DNA from 4 places in the Streptomyces sp. NPDC048278 genome. Region 1 is predicted to be linked to each of the others. Evidence: riboswitches for the same ligand, from Rfam matches in the RefSeq annotation. Region 1 holds a riboswitch; each other region holds the start of a gene.
What was found. A riboswitch is a leader RNA that binds a small molecule or an ion and turns the genes downstream of it on or off. The one in region 1 is predicted to bind S-adenosylmethionine.

Region 1 (4,853 bases):
GGTGGCCGCGTTGGGGAACCAGGTGATGGTGAGGCTGAGCTTCTTGCCGCCCTTGGCGCGGATGCCGTCGCTTCCGGCCTTCCAGCCTGCCTGATCCAGCAGGGACTTGGCCCTGGCCGCGTCGAAGGCGAGATCGGTGGAGAGGTCGGTGTAGTCGGGCGTGGTGTGCGCCAGCACGCTGGTGGCCGGCCGGGTGCCGGTGGGGAAGACGGTGTCGGCGATCTGCTTGCGGTCGACGGCGGCCAGGATCGCCTGGCGGACCTTCACGTCCTTGAGCAGGGGCCGCGCGTTGTTGAGCCCGAGGCCGAACACCACACCGGGGTTGGCCCGGCTCCGGAGGGCGACCTGGCCGCCCTTGAGCGCCGCCTCGTTGGCCTTGCCGACGCTGCTGATCACGTCCACCTGGCCGGACTGGAGACTGCCGGCCCGCACTCCGGCCTCCGGGACGACCTTGTACACCACCTTGTCCAGGTAGGCCTCGCCCTTCTTCGTCCACAGCGCGGAGCCCCAGTCGTACCCGGTGCGCCTGTCCAGGGTGATCGACTGGTTCTGCACGTACTGCTTCAGCACGAACGGCCCGGACCCGACCACCCCGTCGCTGCACTTCTGCTGCGGGCTCCGCTGCACGCTGGCCGAGGACTCGATGCCCAGCGAGTGGGTCGAAGTGGCCTGGAGGAACTGGGCGTTGGGCTGCTTGAAGGCCACCTTGACGGTGAGCGGGTCGACCACGGTGGTGCTCTTGACGCCGCTCAGGTAACCCTCGGCGAGGGTGCCCAGGGCGCCGAGCTTCGGCACCGCGTCGAAGTTGTCCTTGACCACCTGCGCGGTCAGCTTCGACCCGTCGCTGAAGGTCACCCCCGACCGCAGCCGGAACGTGAACGTCGTCGCGTCGGCGCTGATCTCCCAGCTCCTGGCGAGCCACGGCACGATCTTGCCGGTCTTCGGGTCCTGGTCGGTCAGCGAGTCCACGATCTGGCGCACCGAGTAGATGGTGTCGTTGCTGCCGACCTGCTGCGGATCCACGCAGCCGGAGTCGGAGCCGACCGCGAAGGTCAGGGTGCCGCCGGACTTCGCCTGGCCGCTTCCGCCGCCGGAGCTGTCGTCGCCCGAACCCGAACCGCACGCGGTGAGCAGGACGCTGGTGGTCAGGAGCGCGGCGAGGGGCGCCCATCGGGAGGGTCTGAAATCCGGAAGTGCTGTCACGGACGTGGTTCTCCTACTCGTGTCACCGAGGCACGACCGCGCACGGATGTGCAGGGGCGTGCGGGTGTGTGCGGCCCGGGCGGATCGACTCCGGCCAGGGAAGCGCTGCGCAGACAGGGAACGGGCATGCGGACGCCACCGGGAACCGGTGACGCGGGGGAAGGACGACGCGAAGGAGCCGGAGCCGGTGACGGACGTCAGCCGGCGGCGGCCGGGCGGGTCAGGCCCGACAGAGGCAGCTGGTCGAGCGCTTCAGATCGATGTGGCGCCGGCGCGAGAGCCTGGAGTACGCCGTGGCGTCGGCGGGGGAGGCGACAGGGTCGTGGCGGTGCCGCATACCTGTCCTCCCCTTCTCCGGCCCCGGTCACGGGGCCACGCGCTTGCGGGAGTCGTCGGCGACCCCGCCAGGCTTTCACCTGGAGCACCCCACCGCGCGGGAGGGTTGCCGGTCAGCGAGCCAGGGCTTGACGCTGACACTCAATGCCGTGGGTGATGCTACGGATCGGTTTCGGCGTACGTCAATGCCGCAACCCGACGCCCTCCTCGGGAGGCCGGGGCCGTCTCACGGGCCGGAACGGATGGTGGACGCTGCCGCCCCTTTCGCGCCTGCCTGCGCTCCCGCGCGTCCGTACCCGGAGCCCGCTCGGGAAGGGCCGCATGGTCGTCGACAGCACCGCCCCGGCAGGGGTGTTCGCCGCCCGCAGGGCCCTGGCCGCGCTCGGCGTGGCGCTGTGGCCGTCCCGCACGACACGCCCGGCGTCGGCCACGGCTGCGGTGCCCGCTCCGGCCTCGACCGGCAACCCGCCGAACCCTGGTCACCGGCCGGCCCGCGCATCGACCACCAGGGGGAACGTCCCATTCCTGAGCGCCGGTACGTGCGTTCGAACCCGTCTCGTGTGGGAGCGTGCCCGTGGGAACGCCGAGGACCACTTGCGCGTGAACCAGCCGAAGGAGAGCCGCCCATGAGCACGTTCCCCACCGCACAGGCCGTGCGGACCACTCCGGAGGGGCTCCTGTGGGAACCGAGCGAACGCTGGGTGCGGGGCCGCAAGGGTGACGTCACGGTCGTCGACAGCCGCCACCCCGTCCTCGTCTGGGAACCCGGTGTCCCCGTACCGCTGTACGCGTTCCCGCGCGCGGAGGTGCGCGAGGACCTCCTGCGTCCCGCGAAGAACCCGCCGACCGGCACCCACACCGGCTCGCGGATCTTCTACGACGTCGAGGTCGACGGCGAGCTGCTGGCGAACGCGGCCTGGACCTTCCCGGCCGCCGACCTGGCCGACCACATCGCCTTCGAGTGGTTCCGGCGTGTCGGACGGGGCCTGGACCACTGGTACGAGGAGGAGGAAGAGATCTTCGTCCACCCCCGTGACCCGCACAAGCGGGTGGACGCCGTCCCCAGCAGCCGGCACCTCGTGGTCGAGATCGACGGCACGGTCGTCGCGGACACCCGCCGCCCGGTCCTGCTCTTCGAGACCGGCCTGCCCACCCGCTACTACGTCCCGCGCGAGGACGTCCGCCTCGACCTGCTCGAAGCCACCGACCACCACACCGGCTGCCCGTACAAGGGCACCGCCGAGTACTGGTCGTGGCGCGGCGAGGCCGACGTTCCGCCCGACGTCGTCTGGAGCTACCCGGACCCGCTGCCCGCGGTCGGCGCCGTCCGGGGGCTCTTCGCCTTCTACAACGAGGCCGTCGACATCACCCTCGACGGCGAACGGGTGGCGCGCCCCGTCACCCACTTCACCAAGGCACTCACGGAACAGCAGCGCGCCTGACGGCCGACGCCGCGATATCGACCGCGGGCGTGGACGTCCGGTGCCGGACCCGCGTCCGACGACGCGTTGTCACGGCCGGCCGAAGGTGCGCAGGGCCAGTGCCTCGCGCAGTCGGGTCAGCCGGTCGATCTCGGCGCCGAGGGCCGCGAGCCTGCGGGCGATCACCCCGGAGCCGGGCCGGTCGCCGTCGGGTTGCCCGCATCGACCTGGCGGGACCTCGTCGAGCTGGGCGAGCCGGTCGGCGATGCCGCACAGGTCCTCGACGGTGAGACCGAGCGCCAGCAGCTCACGGACGACCCGGACCCTGGCCACCTCGTCAGGACCGTACTCACGCTGCCCGGCGGGCGTGCGCCGCGGGGGTGGCAGCAGCCCCCGTTCCTCGTAGAACCGCAGTGCCCGCGGGGTCGTCCCCGCCGCTGCCGCCGCATCCCCGATCCGCATGTCAGCCCCCGAGCCTCAGCCTCCGCCGCCGCGACGCACGCCGGCGTGTCACCGTGGCGGCAACTCCACGACGACGGTTCCGAAGTGCCGCCCCTCGAACAGTTCCTGCAACGCCCGAGGGGCCCGGTCGATGCCCCGGATCCGGGTGTACGGGAAGGCGATCTGGCCGGAGCGCAGCCAGCCGCCGAACCGTTCGGTCCACTCCGCTGCCACGTCGGGATGGTCCTGTCCGCTGTATCCGTGCAGCGAGATGCCCTGGCCGACGATGCGGAAGGTGTCGATCTCCGCGGGTGAACTGCCGCCGCCACGGCTCGGCGACAGCTGTCCCGACAGCGCGCCGACCAGGGCGAAGCGGGCGCCCCGGCGCGCGGCGTGCACGGCCGCGGCGAGCTGCTCGCCGCCGACGTTGTCCAGGAGCACGTCGATGCCGTCCGGCGCCGCCGCGGCCAGTTGCCCGCCGAGGGGCCGGGCCCCGGGCACCACGACGGCGTCGTAGCCGAGTTCGGCCCGCAGCCGCTCGGCCTTGGCCGGAGACCGGGTGCTTCCGATGATCCTGCCGGCGCCCAGCAGCCGGGCGATCTGCCCGGCCAGCGTCCCCACGGCTCCGGCCGCTCCGGTGACGAACACCGTGTCGCCGGGGCGGACTCCGGTGAGCCGGGTCAGCGCCCCGTAGGCGGCCGATCCGGACGACAGGTGGGCCACAGGGTCGGGCAGGAGGTCGCCGAGCCGCGTGCAGTCCGCCGCCGCGACGAGCGCGTACTCGCGCCACCCGAGCAGGTGCGTGACCCTGTCCCCCGGCCGCAACGGACCGCCGGGCCCGGCCGCGACGACCTCACCCACCGCGGGTCCGAACAGCGTGTCGCCGGGGCGGATGCCGGGGAGCGGCATGCCGTCGGCCTCGTCGCCGGTCAGCGTGCGCAGCCCGGGAAAGACGAGGAAGTACTGGTTCCGGACGAGGACCTGTCCCGGCCCGGGGCGGGGGACCGGTCCTGGCGTGACCGTGAGGTGCTCGGGCCCGGGCAGTCCGCCGGGTGTGCCGGTCAGCAGGATCTCGCGAGACGTTGAGGGCGGTTCGGCGGCCATGTCGAGGCTCCTGGACGGGTTCGAGGGCGGGCGGGGTCCCGGCAGCCGGACCGGTCGGGCCGCCGGAGCGCAGAACCTAACCCCTGACGCGTACGTCAGGGGCAAGCCGGCCCGTGACGACGTCGCCGCTGGTGGCCTCCGGGTCGGTGAATATTGCAGCTCCGTGAAAAGAGATCCGTGGACGGCGGGATCGCATCGCCGCCTGCATACAGTTGCATGCACTTGACCCCGTCAACCCCGTCGACCCCGTCCGAGAGCCACGGAGACATCCCGCCATGGAAGAACTGACCTGGGAGAGCCCCGAGATACCCGAGGGCATCGCCGCCATCCGGTCCGCCTCGCCCTTCG
Region 2 (4,853 bases), on a different contig from region 1:
ACATCTCGTACTTCCTCTTCGGCGGCGAGTTCCCCGGCCACGACTTCGTGGCGCGGTTCTACTCGATCCACATCCTGCTGCTGCCGGGCATCATGCTCGGCCTGATGGTGGGCCACCTGATCCTGGTCTTCTACCACAAGCACACGCAGTTCGCGGGTCCCGGAAAGACCGAGAAGAACGTCGTCGGCATGCCGCTGCTGCCGGTCTACATGGCCAAGGCCGGAGGCTTCTTCTTCCTGGTCTTCGGTGTCATCGCGGCCATCGCGGCGACCACCCAGATCAACCCGATCTGGGCCATGGGCCCCTACCGCCCGGACCAGGTGTCCACCGGCGCCCAGCCCGACTGGTACATGGGCTTCGCCGAGGGTCTGATCCGGTACATGCCCGGCTGGGAGATCAACTTCTGGGGCCACACCCTGGTCCTGGGCGTCTTCATCCCGCTGGTCCTGTTCGGTCTGGTGCTGGGCGCGATCGCGCTCTACCCGTTCATCGAGTCCTGGGTCACCGGCGACAAGAGCGAGCACCACATCCTGGACCGCCCGCGCAACGCCCCGACCCGCACCGCCTTCGGTGTCGCCTGGGTGACGGTGTACATGATCGGCCTGATCGGTGGTGGCAACGACCTCATCGCCACCCACTTCCACCTGTCGATCAACGACGTGACCTGGTTCGTCCGGATCTTCTTCTTCGCCGGACCGGTGATCGCGTTCATCGCCACCAAGCGGATCTGCATGGGCCTCCAGCGGCGTGACCGCGACAAGGTGCTGCACGGCCGCGAGACCGGCATCATCAAGCGGCTGCCGCACGGTGAGTTCATCGAGGTCCACGAGCCGCTCTCGCAGGAGCAGCTGCACACCCTCACGGCGCACCACCAGTACGAGCCGGCCCAGGTCGGCCCGGCGGTCGACGAGAACGGTGTCGAGCGCAAGGTCAAGGGCGCCGAGAAGCTCCGCGCCAAGCTGAGCAGCGCCTACTACGGCGAGGACAACCAGATCCCGAAGCCGACCGTCGAGGAGTACAAGGAGATCACGAGCGGCCACGGCCACCACTGATCGACCGCGTCGCCACGCCACAGCCGAAGGGCCCCCGTCCGTACATCGGACGGGGGCCCTTCGCCGTGCCCGGAGCTGGATAGGGTAGGTCTGGAAACCGGATATGTGGCGTACGACGATCAGGAGCGGCCGTATGAGCGCTGTGACCCCCGCTGGAGGCGACACCGCGGCGGGCCGTTCCTGGCCCGAGGTACTGAACGCGCTGCTGTACGGCCAGGACCAGAGCGCCGACGCGACGTCCTGGGCGATGGACCAGATCATGCGCGGGCAGGCCACCGACGCCCAGATCGCGGGCTTCGTCGTCGCCCTGCGGGCCAAGGGCGAGACCGTCGAGGAGATCAACGGGCTCGTCCGCACGATGTACGAGCACGCCAACGTCATCGAGGTACCGGGCCGCACGGTCGACATCGTCGGCACCGGCGGCGACGGCGCGAAGACGGTGAACATCTCCACGATGTCGGCGCTCGTGGTGGCCGGCACCGGGGCGAAGGTCGTCAAGCACGGCAACCGCGCGGCCTCCTCCGCGTCCGGGGCCTCCGACGTCCTGGAGAAGCTCGGCGTCAACCTCGACCTGACCCCGCAGCGGGTCGCCGAGGTCGCCGAGGAGGCCGGCATCACCTTCTGCTTCGCCGTCAAGTTCCACCCGGCGCTGCGCTACGCGGGCGCCGCGCGCGGCCAGCTGGGCATCCGCACGGTCTTCAACATCCTCGGCCCGCTGACCAACCCGGCACGGGTCCGCGCCCAGGCCGTCGGCGTCGCCGACCCCCGCATGGCCCCCGTCGTCGCGGGCGTCTTCGCCGAGCGCGGCCACTCCTCCCTCGTCTTCCGCGGCGACGACGGCCTCGACGAGCTGACGACGACGGCCACGTCCCGCGTCTGGATCGTCCGCGACGGCAAGGTCACGGAGGAGACCTTCGACCCCCGTGACGCCGGCCTCGACCTGGTCCCCGTGGAGGCGCTGCGGGGCGGCGACCCGTCGTACAACGCGGAGGTCGCCCGCAGGCTCCTGGACGGCGAGCAGGGCCCGGTACGGGACGCGGTGCTGCTGAACTCGGCGGCGGCGCTGGTGGCCCTGGATCCGGGCACCGGGGCACTGGCCGAGCAGCTCCGGGCCGGCATGGGCAGGGCGGCCGAGTCGATCGACTCGGGTGCCGCGAAGCGGGTGCTCGAGCGCTGGGCAGCCGCGACGAACAAGTAGGCGGCACGGCCGACGGGGCGGAGGCGCGGTCAGGCCCCGCCGGGCCCCGCCGTCGCGGCTGACCGCCGGTGCCTCTTGTTCCGACGCAACGGCGCGCAACCCGACACGGTGTTGTCGGCGGTGCCCGGCCGGCCAGGCCCCCGTCCCGTCATCCGGACAGAAGTTGCGCGGCGGCGATCACTTCCCATACGTTTCTTTCCAGGTCATGAGTGACAGTCATGAGGCCCCGGCCGACTGTCCGGCAACCCTCCGTCCGTGGCGGGGTGCCCCGGGTGAAGACCAGGTCGTAGGCAGCGAGGTCTACGGCAAGCGCGGACCCCTCACGAAACACCAGGGGTCCTGGTCGTCGAGGGAGCCTTCTGTGAGCAAGCGAATGCGATAGGGCGCCGAGCCCCGCCTCCGCACACCCCTTTCACCCTTCCCCGTGCTTGAGCCGTACCGGTTCGCGCGGTGATACCCCTTGCCTCTCACAGGAGTTCCGCCATGTCCGTCTCCACCGCTGCCGCCGCCCAGTCCGTTTGTGCACCCCTGCCCGTTCTGGGCCGGGATGTCACCGTCCCGCTCGTCACCGGCGGCGAGGTCGCCTACGCCGCCCTCGACTACGCGGCCAGCGCCCCCGCCCTCCAGCGGGTCTGGGACGACGTGGCCGCGTACGCGCCCTACTACGGCAGCGTCCACCGCGGCGCCGGCTACCTCTCCCAGCTCTCCACGGACCTCTTCGAGAACGCCCGCCGGACCGTCGCCGAGTTCCTCGACTGCCGCCCCGACGACCAGCTCGTCTTCACCCGCTCCACCACGGACTCCCTGAACCTCCTGGCCCGCGCCCTCCCCGCCGACTGCCAGGTCTTCGTCTTCGAGACCGAGCACCACGCCTCCCTGCTGCCGTGGCAGGACGCCCGCGTCACCTACCTCAACGCACCCCGCACCCCGCGGCAGGCCGTCGAGACCCTGGAGCGCGCCCTCGCCGACCGTGACCCCTACGGCCCGGCCCTGGTCTGCGTCACCGGCGCGTCCAACGTCACCGGCGAGCTGTGGCCGGTACGGGAACTCGCGGCAGCCGCCCACGCGCACGGCGCCCGGATCGTCCTGGACGCCGCCCAGCTGGCCCCGCACCACCCCGTCTCCGTCCAGGACCTGGACGTCGACTGGGTCGCCTTCTCCGGACACAAGCTGTACGCCCCCTTCGGCTCCGGCGTCCTCGCCGGCCGCGCCGACTGGCTGCAGGCCGCCGAGCCGTACCTCGCGGGCGGCGGCGCCAGCCGCAAGGTCACCCGGCGCGAGGACGGGGGAGTGGCCGTGGAGTGGCACGAGAGCGCGGCCCGGCACGAGGCGGGCTCGCCCAACGTGATCGGCGCCTACTCCATCGCCTCCGCCTGCAAGGCGCTCACCGAGGCCGGTTTCGACACGCTGGTCGCCCGCGAGCGGCAGCTCATCGATGCGGTGCGGGCGGGGCTTGCCGAGGTGCCGGAGGTCCGGGTCCTCTCCCTCTTCGGCGACGACGCCCCCCGCGTCGGCGTGATCAGCTTCGTGGTGGAGGGCTGGAACAGCTCCCACTTCGCCGCCGCCCTCTCCGCCGAGTACGGCATCGGCGTCCGCGACGGCCTCTTCTGCGCCCACCCGCTGGTCAGGACCCTGCTGGGCTCCGACCCGCAGACCCAGGGCGAGTGCGGGGCGCCGGAGGCGGCACCGGGCGAGAAGTCCCTCAACGCGATCCGCGTGAGCTTCGGAGCGGGGACGCCGGACGAGCACGTGGAGCGCTTCGTGACGGCGGTACGGGAACTGGTGACCGACGGCGCCAAGTGGTCCTACCGCACGGAGGACGGCCGCTGCGTCCCGGCGGTGAGCTGACCCACCTGTTTTTTGGGGGCGCGGGGAACTGCGCGCTCAGCCCCCACCGGCCTGCGGCCGGGCACGAAGCGCCGTGGCCCCCCGCGGGTCCGTCGTGGCTGGTCGCGCAGTTCCCCGCGCCCCTGGCGGGGCGCTTCAGCGGGCGGCGCTTTCTAGCTGTCCAGGCCGATCGCGAACGCCGCTTCCAGGTCGTGCTGGGAGTACGTGCGGAACGCGACGTGCGTGTCCGTGGCCTCCACGCCCGGGATCTTGCTGATGGAGCCGGGGATGACCTCGGCCAGGTCCTCGTGCTGCTTCACCCGGACCATGGCGATCAGGTCGTACGTGCCGGTGACGGAGAAGACCTCGCTGACACTCTCCAGCGCGGCGATCCGTTCCGCGATCTCGGGGATCCGGTCCACGCTGGTCTTGATGAGGACGATCGCGGTGATCACGGCTGGTTCTCTCCCTCGGGTGCCGGAGCTGGGGCGACCTTCACTTTAGTCGCCCGCCCGTCGCCCACCACCACCCTTCCAAGGCCGCGCTTCGCGCCCTTCTTTTTCCTGTACCGCACCCACGCGTAGCCGAACCCGAGCCCGAAGCCGACCAGGTGCGCGAGGTAGGCGACGCCGGGGCCGGAGGGGGCCTGGCCCAGGGCCAGCCACTGCAGGGCCGCCCAGAACGGGAGGACCACCCAGGCCGGGAACCGGAGCGGGAGGAAGAAGAGGAAGGGGAGGAGACTGGTCACGCGGGCGTTGGGGAACAGGTACAGGAAT
Region 3 (4,853 bases), on a different contig from region 1:
CGTCCGAACAGGCCACCGCCGTGGCGAGCAGGGTCCCCGCCGCCAGGGCCGTGGCGAGCACACGCGCGGGTCGGGACGGACGACGGGTCATCGCGACTGCCTCCTCGGGAACGCGGTACGTCGCCGGACGGACGACACCGGTACGTCCCTCCACGCCACCACCGGCCACGGGCGCCGACCACCCGCACGTGCCATTCGGGTGAGCGGCGTCATGCCCCGGCCGCCGAGACCCGCACCCGCCGGCTGCCGCAGCGCGGGCACACCGCGTCCGAGAGCGGCGACGGCACGGCACGGCCGGCCTCGTCGACGTACTCCAGGGTGGTCTGCAGCTCCGGATCGGCGACCGGGTCGGTGAAGAACACCGCCTGGAAGGCGGCCTCCCAGCCGTGGCCGCACCGCCCGCAGCGGAACGCGAAGGTCTCGGGCACGGCACCCGGCACCGGCCCGGGACCCGGGGGCTCGGTCATCGGCTCCGACTCCTGTCGCTCGGCCTCCGCCACCAGCGCACCGCCCCTGCGGGCCGACGGCAAGTCGGGGCCGGGTGTCCCAGGCGTGGACGCCCCCTTGACGCCGGGCGGGGGCCGATCGACACTCCAGGTGGGAATCCTAGTGAAAAGGTAGGGAACGATGGGTCGCCTGCGCACGCTCACCGGCAGACAGCGCCGCGAGAGCCCCGCACCCTGGACGGCCCCCCTGCTTACCTCCCGCCGGCACATCGACCTGCTGCGGATGTGCGGCGCGACCGGCCGCAGAGGCTGAGCGCCCGGTCCCGGCCGCACGCGGCGGGCCCCCACCCGCCGGGAGCCACCACGGCTCACCCAGAGCTCACCGAGCAACGGCTCACCCAGAGCTCACCGAGAACCCACCGACGAACGCTTCCGCCGCGCGTACGTCCGCGCGCCCGCCCGCCCCCGGGGAGACGCATGTCCATCACTCCACTCGCCGCCCTGCCGTCCGTCCGCACCGCCCCCGGCTTCCGGGGCCGCATCGGCCGCGACGCGCGCAGCGGCCACTACGCCGTGCCGCGCCGCTACCGGCTGCACCTCTCCACGGCCTGTCCCGACGGCCTCCGCATCGCCGTCGGCCACAGCCTGCTCGCCCTGGACGACTGTTGTCCGGTCACCTACCTGCCCGCCGTCCCGGACTGTCCCGACGGCAGCCACGCGGTGCTGCGCCCGCTGTACGAGGCCAGCGCGCACCGCTACTCGGGACCGGCCCTCGCACCGGTGTTCAGCGACGGCTGGTCCGGCCGGATCGTCAGCACGCACAGCCGGGACATCCTGCGCGACCTGGACCAGCACTTCGGCGACGGGGTCGCCCGGCTCTACCCGTGCGGCGCCGAGGCCGAGATCGAGGCCGTCGAGCGGCTGTGCGCCGAGGACGTCGAACAGGCCGCGCAGCGTGCCGGGCGCGAGGGCGGCGACCCGGAGGCGCTGGAGGTGCTGCTCGCCGCCCTGGACGAGCTGGAGCGCCGGCTGACCGGGGTGGAGTTCCTGGTCGGCGGAGAACTCACCGCCGCGGACATCGAGTTGTGGGTGACCCTCGTGCAACTCGACACCGTGCACCGCAACCACCTGGACGCCGCCGCCGTGCACGCCATCGCCGGCCATCCGGTGCTGTGGGCCTACGCCCGGCGGCTGGCGGCCCGTCCGGCCTTCGGCGCGCACCTCGACCTCGACGGCATCGCCCGCCGCCACCACGGCCGTTGCCAGGGCCTGGAGGCCGCCGGCGCGGCTGTCCAGATCCTGGACTGGGCAGGCCACGCGGCGGACGCTCCGCGCGGTCGGCGCAGGTGAGAGCGGTCTGAACCGTTTCGCCCATCGGACAGGCGTTGACATTCGTTCGGGCAACTGCGTTACTTACGGACCAGAACGGTCATGAGCGTCAGCATCAAGCCCTGGCTAGCTGACCGGCAACCCTCGCACCGCGGTGGGGTGCCCCAGGTGACGACCGGACCGACGACGTTTCGGCAAGCGACGATTCGGTAAGCGCGAGTGCCCCTCGGGGCCGGCACGACAGTGACAGGTGACGGACATGTACGCAGCTTCCAGGACGGCCCAGCGCCGTGCCGAGGGCTGCGTACGCCCGTACCCGAGCCCGCTCGTCGCCGACCGCGCCGTCGACCTGCTCCGTGTCAACAGCGCCCTGTGTAGCGCGTGTACCGCACCGGGCTGTGCCCGCTGTCGGGTCTGACCAGGCCTTTCCGCCGGTTTCCCGCAGCTCCGCACCCCAGCGTCCCCGTCGAAACACCGGCCGCCCGGTGTGCCGCCGTCCGCCCCGCCCCGTGCCCCGCGCGCCCCCGCGCACCGTTCCGTGCCCGCACACGGCCCGGTGCGCGGCCCCCGCCGTGGGAACACGTGGGTGTCCGACTCCGCCGGAGCCCGCCATGAGTGAACCCCCAGGCGCCACGATCGCCGCCCCCGACGCGCCGACCGCCGCCGACGAACCATCAAGGCCCTTGACAGCGCAGCGAGTTCAGCCGCTGCGCAAACCGGGCCGGTGGATCGCCACCGCCGTCGTCCTGGTTCTGGTCGCCCAGTTCGTACACGGACTGGTGACCAACCCCTTCTACCAGTGGGACCGTTGGGGCTACTGGTTCCTGCGCCCGGCCATCCTCGACGGACTGGTCATCACCCTCGAAGTCACCGCCTACAGCGCGGTGCTGGGCCTGCTCGGCGGTGTCCTGCTCGCCCTGGCCCGGCTCTCCAAGAGCCCCGTGCTGCGCGCGGTCAGCTGGACCTACGTCTGGGCGTTGCGCTCCATACCGCTCATCGTGGTCCTGCTCTTCCTCTACAACTTCAGCGCCCTGTACAGGACGCTGAGCATCGGCGTCCCCTTCGGGCCCGCCTTCTTCTCCTTCGACGAGTCGAAGCTCGCCACCGACATGGCGATCGCCGTCATCGGCCTCAGCCTCAACGAGGCCGCCTACGCGGCCGAAGTGGTCCGCGGCGGCATCCTCTCCGTGGACCAGGGCCAGCACGAGGCCGCCGCCGCGCTCGGCCTGCCCAAGGGCTACCAGTTCCGGAAGATCGTGTTCCCGCAGGCGCTCAGGTCGATCACCCCGAACTACGTCAACCAGCTGATCGGCCTGATCAAGAGCACCTCACTGGTCTTCTACGTCTCGCTGCTCGACCTGTTCGGCACCGCCCAGAGCATGGGCTCCACCTACCCGGGCGACATCGTGCCGCTGCTGCTGGTGGTCACCGTCTGGTACCTGATCCTCACCAGCATCGTCTCCGTGATCCAGTTCTACGTCGAGCGGTACTACGCCCGGGGCGCCACCCGCTCCCTGCCGCCGACCCCCTTGCAGAAACTGCGGGCCGGCGTCGCCGACCTGCGCGCCCGCATCCGCCGGGAGGCCGCCGTATGAGCACCACCGACACCCTGGAAACGGCCCCCGCCGCCCTGGAGATCCACGACGTCCACAAGTGGTACGGCACCCACCGCGTCCTCGACGGCGTCGACCTGACCGTGCGGCCCGGCGAGGTCACCGTGATCATCGGCCCGTCCGGCTCCGGAAAGTCCACCCTGCTCCGGGTCATCAACCACCTGGAGAAGCCCGAGATCGGCTACGTCAGCATCAACGACGAGCTGATCGGCGTGAAGCGGCAGGGCGACCGGCTCAAGGAGCTGAGCGAGCGGACCATTCTCGGCCAGCGCAGCCGGATCGGCTTCGTCTTCCAGAACTTCAACCTCTTCCCGCATCTGACCGTGCTGGACAACGTGGCCGCCGCGCCTGTCGCCACCGGGAAGCTCAGCAAGCCCGACGCCCAGGCCTTGGCCAAGGAACTCCTCGAACGGGTCGGCCTCGGCGAGCGGATCGGTGCCTACCCCCGGCAGCTCTCCGGCGGTCAGCAGCAGCGCGTCGCCATCGCCCGCGCCCTCGCCCTGCGCCCCGGCGTCATCCTCTTCGACGAGCCGACCTCCGCCCTGGACCCCGAACTCGTCGGGGAGGTCCTCGCCGTCATCAAGGACCTGGCGACCAGTGGCACCACGCTCGTCATCGTCACCCACGAGATCGGCTTCGCCCGCGAGACAGCCGACCGGGTCGTCTTCATCGACGGCGGAAAGATCGTCGAGCAGGGCCCGCCGTCCGAGGTCCTCGACAAGCCCCGGCACGAGCGGACCAGGGACTTCCTCAGCAAGGTCCTCTGACCCGCCCTGCCCCAGACCTCCCCCCACACCACCACACCCTCATCACCAGCACCGACAAGGAACGGCCATGTCTACCCACTTCACCCGACGCAGCCTGATCAGAGGCATCACCGCGGCCACCGCCGTCGCCACCCTCGCCACCGGGCTCGCCGCCTGCGGTGGCGACAGCGACGCGGCCACCACCACCTCCGCCGCGAAGACCGGCGAGGTCGTCGTGGGACAGGTCTCCAACGGCGCCGCCACCCAGACCACCATCAAGGTCTCCGAGGTCAAGTCCATCAGCGCCGAACTGCCCGCCGCCGTCAGGAAGAGCGGCAGGCTGGAGATCGGCATCGGTGCCCTGCCGGCCGGATTCCCGCCGCTGGCGTTCGTGGGCAGCGACCAGAAGACCCTGACCGGTTCCGAGCCCGACCTCGGCCGCCTGGTCGCCGCGGTCTTCGGACTCAAGCCCGAGATCCAGAACGCCACCTGGGAGAACATGTTCGTCGGCATCGACAGCGGCAAGGTCGACGTGGCCTTCTCCAACGTGACCGACACCGAGGAGCGCAAGAAGAAGTACGAGTTCGCCTCCTACCGGCAGGACAACCTGGCCTTCCTCGTGCCGAAGAAGAGCACCTGGAACTTCGACGGCAACTACGAGAACCTCGCGGGCAAGACCATCGCGGTCGGATCCGGCACCAACCAGGAGAAGATCCTCC
Region 4 (4,853 bases), on a different contig from region 1:
CCTTGGCGATGGACACACCATCGTTGGTGATCGTGGGGGCGCCCCACTTCTTCTCAAGGACGACGTTGCGGCCCTTGGGGCCGAGGGTGACCTTGACGGCGTCGGCGAGCTGGTTCATACCGCGCTCAAGGCCGCGCCGCGCCTCCTCGTCGAACGCGATGATCTTGGCCATGTGAAGTGGTCCCTCCAGGACTGGGGGTGAGTCTTCGGACCGCGCCCGCGCCCGCGACGGACGGCTCGCCGACCCGTGGGTTTCTTGCCCCACCCGGCCTGCGGGCCTCACCGACCCGGTCCTTCGTTGTCACTCTCACCTTCAGAGTGCTAACGCCAATGATTAGCACTCGCCCATGCCGAGTGCAAGCGCCTCCCGGGGATCGGGCGCCCGGAGTCCGGCTCGCGCGGGGCACGCCCGGGCATGCCGAAGGGCCCGTGCCCCGGGAGGCACGAGCCCTTCGGACAAGTACAGAAGAACGTCGCTGTCAGTCGGCGCGTGCTTCAGCTGGTCGCCAGCCGGACCATGTCCGCCTGCGGCCCCTTCTGGCCCTGCGAGATCTCGAAATCGACTCGCTGACCTTCCTCCAGGGTGCGGTAGCCGTCCATCTGAATCGCGCTGTAGTGGACGAAAACATCCGCACCACCGTCGACCGCGATGAAGCCGTACCCCTTCTCCGCGTTGAACCACTTGACGGTGCCCTGAGCCATGCCTAACTCCCCTATTACTGGCCCTTGCACAGATCCACACTTCGCGGATCCGGGTCAGACCTCACCCCCCATTGGTTGGGGGCGTGCGCCGGAACGCGTCGACCGCGGCTGAATGTATCTGTCCAACTGCCGTCTGCAACAGGTCAATCGGACGAGAATTCTGGACGGAAGGGGTCCGGAATGTAGCAAGAATTCGGCCGAATTCAGGGCAAGTCGGGCCCCGTAAAGGCCACAAAAGCCGCATATAACCCGCGCACTTTGGCTACTTCTTGCCGGGCTCGCGGTATCGAATACGGGGCTCCCGACCTGGAGATCGGGACCGTGTTCCCCAACTCTACCGCGCTCAACCACACAGAATTGCCCCCTCCGCTTCTCTCACGGAGGGGGCAATCAGATGAACAGTCGGTGATCGGCGTTACCGAAGGTAATGTTCGGTCATTCGATCAGCCTGTCAAGCAGGTCGGCAGGTCAACCGCCGGCGACGGCCGGGATGATGGAGACGCCGGCGCCGTCCGGGGTGGCGGTCTCCAGGCCCTGCTCGAAGCGGACGTCGTCGTCGTTGACGTACACGTTGACGAACCGGCGCAGCTTTCCCTGGTCGTCGAGAACGCGCGCGGAGATCCCGGTGTGCTTCTTCTCCAGGTCCGAGATGACCTCGCCGAGGGTGGCCCCTTCGGCGGCGACTTCGGCCTGACCACCGGTGTAGGTGCGCAGGATGGTGGGGATGCGAACGGTGACGCTCACGTTTTTACCTCCGGTCTGGGCAACGCCCTATTTCTCGGGGGACTCAGGCGAGCCCGGCTTCGCGGAAAGACTCCAGATTCGGGCGAATGGTCGCGGTGAGTCCAGTCCCCGCCACCGCGTCCAGCGTCTTCAGTCCATCACCGGTGTTGAGTACAACGACCGACTTTGCCGGATCAATCAGCCCATTCTCAATGAGCTTTTTGGTGACTCCAACCGTCACTCCGCCGGCTGTTTCCGCGAAGATTCCCTCGGTCCGCGCGAGCAGCTTGATGGCGTCGACGACCTGCTCGTCGGTGACGTCCTCCACCGCACCGCCGGTGCGCCGCGCGATGTCGAGGACGTACGGCCCGTCCGCCGGGTTGCCGATGGCCAGCGACTTGGCGATGGTGTTCGGCTTCTGCGGGCGGACCACGTCGTGGCCCTCCTTGTAGGCCACCGACACCGGCGAGCACCCCTCGGCCTGGGCACCGAAGATCTTGTACGGCTTGTCCTCGACGAGACCGAGCTTGATCAGCTCCTGCAGCCCCTTGTCGATCTTCGTGAGCTGCGAGCCGGAGGCGATCGGGATGACCAGCTGGTCCGGGATCTGCCAGCCGAGCTGCTCGCAGATCTCGTACGCCAGGGTCTTGGAGCCCTCCGCGTAGTACGGCCGCAGGTTGACGTTGACGAAGCCCCAGCCCTCGCCGGCCGGGTCGCCGATCAGCTCGGAGCAGAAACGGTTCACGTCGTCGTAGTTGCCCTCGATGCCGACGAGCTCGCCGCCGTAGATCGCGGCCATGACGACCTTGCCCTGCTCCAGGTCGTGCGGGATGAAGACGCAGGAACGGAAGCCGGCCCGGGCGGCGGCGGCACCGACCGCGCCGGCCAGGTTGCCGGTGGAGGAGCAGGAGAGGGTGGTGTAGCCGAAGGCGCGGGCGGCCTCGACGGCCTGGGCGACGACGCGGTCCTTGAAGGAGTGCGTCGGGTTGCCCGAGTCGTCCTTCACGTACAGCCCGCCGGTCACCCCGAGCTCGCGGGCCAGGTTGTCGGCCTGGACCAGCTTGGTCCAGCCGGGGTTGATGTTCGGCTTGGTCGCCACGTCCGCGGGGACGGGCAGCAGCGGCGCGTAGCGCCAGATGTTCGCGGGACCCGCTTCGATCGTCTTGCGGAGTTCCTCGGTGTCGTAGGCCGAGAAGTCGTACGCGATCTCCAGCGGGCCGAAACACTCCTCGCAGGCGAAGACCGGGCCGAGCGGCACCCGGTGACCGCACTCGCGGCAGCTCAGGGCAGCGGCGGGGCCGAGGTCTACGGTGGAATCCGTGGTGCTTGCAACAGTCTGCACAGCCATGTGAGGCGAGGCCCTTTCTCCTCATCTTCCTCACGACGCATCTCGCCGTGAGACGGATTTGGCACCTTCCCTAGCCGGGAGCCTCGCGAACGATCGACACTGATCGGCGATCTACGAGAACCGACTGGAGGGTTGCCGGGGCTTCAACGGGCCGTTTCCCTCTGCCCCTCTGGATGAGCGGTATGTGGTTGTCAACGCCGGGTGACCCCAGGACATGCGATGGTCATCGGCGTTGTTCAAGACTGTAACCGAAGGCCAGGACAGTTGAGAGAGTCGTCCGAACCGCGAGATGGATCACACGTCGTCGTGTGGCCGTGACAGTGAGGAGCCGCTGACCGTGCTGGAAGAAGTCGAGCGCTGGCTGGCCACCCGCTCCTGGTCCGTAACCGATCGCCCGCTGCACCGGGTCATGGCCGCCAAACGGTCCTCCGGGCAGACGGTCAGCGTGGTGCTGCCCGCGCTCAACGAGGAGGAGACCGTCGGCGACATCGTCGCGGTCATCCGCCACGACCTCATGCAGCAGGTGCCGCTCGTCGACGAGATCGTCGTCGTCGACTCCGGCTCCACCGACCGCACGGCGGCCGTCGCCGCGGCGGCCGGCGCCCGCGTCGTGCACCGCGACGCGATCCTGCCCCGCATCCCCGCCGTCCCCGGCAAGGGCGAGGTCCTCTGGCGCTCGCTCCTCGTCACGTCGGGTGACGTCGTCTGCTTCATCGACGCCGACCTGCGCGACTTCTCCTCCGACTTCGTCACCGGCATCGTCGGCCCGCTCCTCACCGACCCGGACGTGGACCTGGTCAAGGCGATGTACGACCGCCCGCTCGGCGGCGCCGCCGGACAGGGCGGCCGGGTCACCGAGCTGATGGCCCGCCCGCTGCTGAACATGCACTGGCCGCAGCTGGCCGGTTTCGTCCAGCCGCTCGGCGGCGAGTACGCGGCCCGCCGCTCGCTCCTCGAACAGCTCCCCTTCCCGGTCGGCTACGGCGTGGAGCTGGGCATGCTGGTCGACGCCCTGCACCTGGTCGGGCTCGACGCGCTGGCCCAGGTCGACGTCGGCGTCCGCAAGCACCGCCACCAGGACGGCCAGGCCCTCGGCCGGATGTCCGCCGCGATCTACCGCACGGCCCAGCTGCGGCTGGCGCGCGGCCACCTGATCCGCCCCTCCCTCACCCAGTTCGAACGGGGCGAGGACGGCTTCGAACCGCGCACGTACTCCGTGGACACGGAGGAACGGCCGCCGATGGCGGAGATCGCGGAGTACGCGGAACGCAAAGTGGCGTGAGTTCGCCGTACGGCCGTATACGGCGGCGCGTCGGGCGCGGCCGTACGTTTGAGCGTTTCCGGGCCGGGCTAGGTTGACGCGTATGGCTTCCCCCATGGCTTCCACCGGCGGTGCCGAGGTGCTGGTCGCCTCGAACCGCGGCCCGGTCTCGTACGACCTGCGCGAAGACGGTTCGCTGCACGCCAAACGGGGCGGCGGCGGGCTGGTCTCAGGGCTCTCGGCCATCGGGCCCGACGCCGACGCCGTATGGGTGTGCGCGGCGCTGGGCGACGGCGACCGCGAGGCGGTACGGCGGGCCGAGGGCGGCCGGCTGCCGGCCGGGGACACCGGCGGGCAGCAGGTCCGGATGCTCGACATCGACGCGGACGTCTTCGCCGACGCGTACAACGGCATCGCGAACTCGGCGCTCTGGTTCGTCCACCACATGCTCTACCAGACCCCGCTGGAACCGGTCTTCGACGCGGAGTTCCGCCGCCGGTGGGCGTCGTACCAGGCCTACAACCGCGCGTTCGCCGAGGCGCTGGCGCAGGAGGCGGCCGAGGGTGCGGTGGTGGTCATCCAGGACTACCACCTGGCACTGGCCCCGCGGATGCTCCGCCGGCTCCGCCCCGACCTGCGGATCGGCCACTTCTCCCACACGCCCTGGGCGCCGCCGGACTACTTCCGGCTGCTCCCCGACGACATCGCCGCCGAGCTGCTCAGCGGGATCCTGGGCGCCGACCACGCCGCGTTCCTGACGCGGCGGTGGGCGGACGCGTTCGTCGACTGCTGCCACGCGGTGCTGGGCCCGGGGATCCC

Region 2: another riboswitch for S-adenosylmethionine. It lies ahead of AB0D74_RS08225 (aminotransferase class V-fold PLP-dependent enzyme); the one in region 1 lies ahead of AB0D74_RS42655 (putative leader peptide).
Region 3: another riboswitch for S-adenosylmethionine. It lies ahead of AB0D74_RS42100 (amino acid ABC transporter permease); the one in region 1 lies ahead of AB0D74_RS42655 (putative leader peptide).
Region 4: another riboswitch for S-adenosylmethionine. It lies ahead of thrC (threonine synthase); the one in region 1 lies ahead of AB0D74_RS42655 (putative leader peptide).

Annotation. Positions count from the first base shown of each region.
Region 1 is NZ_JBEZLP010000040.1:65,916-70,768, forward strand. Features, by position in the region: gene AB0D74_RS42650 (ABC transporter substrate-binding protein) at 1-1,203, opposite strand, end outside; gene AB0D74_RS42655 (putative leader peptide) at 1,424-1,540, opposite strand; SAM riboswitch class IV at 1,575-1,688, opposite strand; gene AB0D74_RS42660 (DUF427 domain-containing protein) at 2,166-2,981, shown strand; gene AB0D74_RS42665 (MerR family transcriptional regulator) at 3,051-3,422, opposite strand; gene AB0D74_RS42670 (NADP-dependent oxidoreductase) at 3,471-4,505, opposite strand; gene AB0D74_RS42675 (hydroxyethylthiazole kinase) at 4,781-4,853, shown strand, end outside.
Region 2 is NZ_JBEZLP010000003.1:449,243-454,095, reverse strand. Features, by position in the region: gene AB0D74_RS08235 (cytochrome bc complex cytochrome b subunit) at 1-1,052, shown strand, start outside; gene trpD (anthranilate phosphoribosyltransferase) at 1,186-2,250, shown strand; SAM riboswitch class IV at 2,452-2,568, shown strand; gene AB0D74_RS08225 (aminotransferase class V-fold PLP-dependent enzyme) at 2,734-4,098, shown strand; gene AB0D74_RS08220 (Lrp/AsnC ligand binding domain-containing protein) at 4,251-4,532, opposite strand; gene AB0D74_RS08215 (rhomboid family intramembrane serine protease) at 4,529-4,853, opposite strand, start outside.
Region 3 is NZ_JBEZLP010000039.1:37,495-42,347, reverse strand. Features, by position in the region: gene AB0D74_RS42120 (hypothetical protein) at 1-91, opposite strand, end outside; gene AB0D74_RS42115 (hypothetical protein) at 210-467, opposite strand; gene AB0D74_RS42110 (hypothetical protein) at 628-759, shown strand; gene AB0D74_RS42105 (glutathione S-transferase C-terminal domain-containing protein) at 924-1,796, shown strand; SAM riboswitch class IV at 1,874-1,997, shown strand; gene AB0D74_RS42100 (amino acid ABC transporter permease) at 2,387-3,370, shown strand; gene AB0D74_RS42095 (amino acid ABC transporter ATP-binding protein) at 3,367-4,155, shown strand; gene AB0D74_RS42090 (ABC transporter substrate-binding protein) at 4,223-4,853, shown strand, end outside.
Region 4 is NZ_JBEZLP010000015.1:151,577-156,429, forward strand. Features, by position in the region: gene groL (chaperonin GroEL) at 1-172, opposite strand, end outside; gene AB0D74_RS26035 (cold-shock protein) at 496-702, opposite strand; gene AB0D74_RS26040 (ubiquitin-like small modifier protein 1) at 1,171-1,446, opposite strand; gene thrC (threonine synthase) at 1,490-2,773, opposite strand; SAM riboswitch class I at 2,792-2,953, opposite strand; gene AB0D74_RS26050 (glucosyl-3-phosphoglycerate synthase) at 3,111-4,055, shown strand; gene AB0D74_RS26055 (trehalose-6-phosphate synthase) at 4,150-4,853, shown strand, end outside.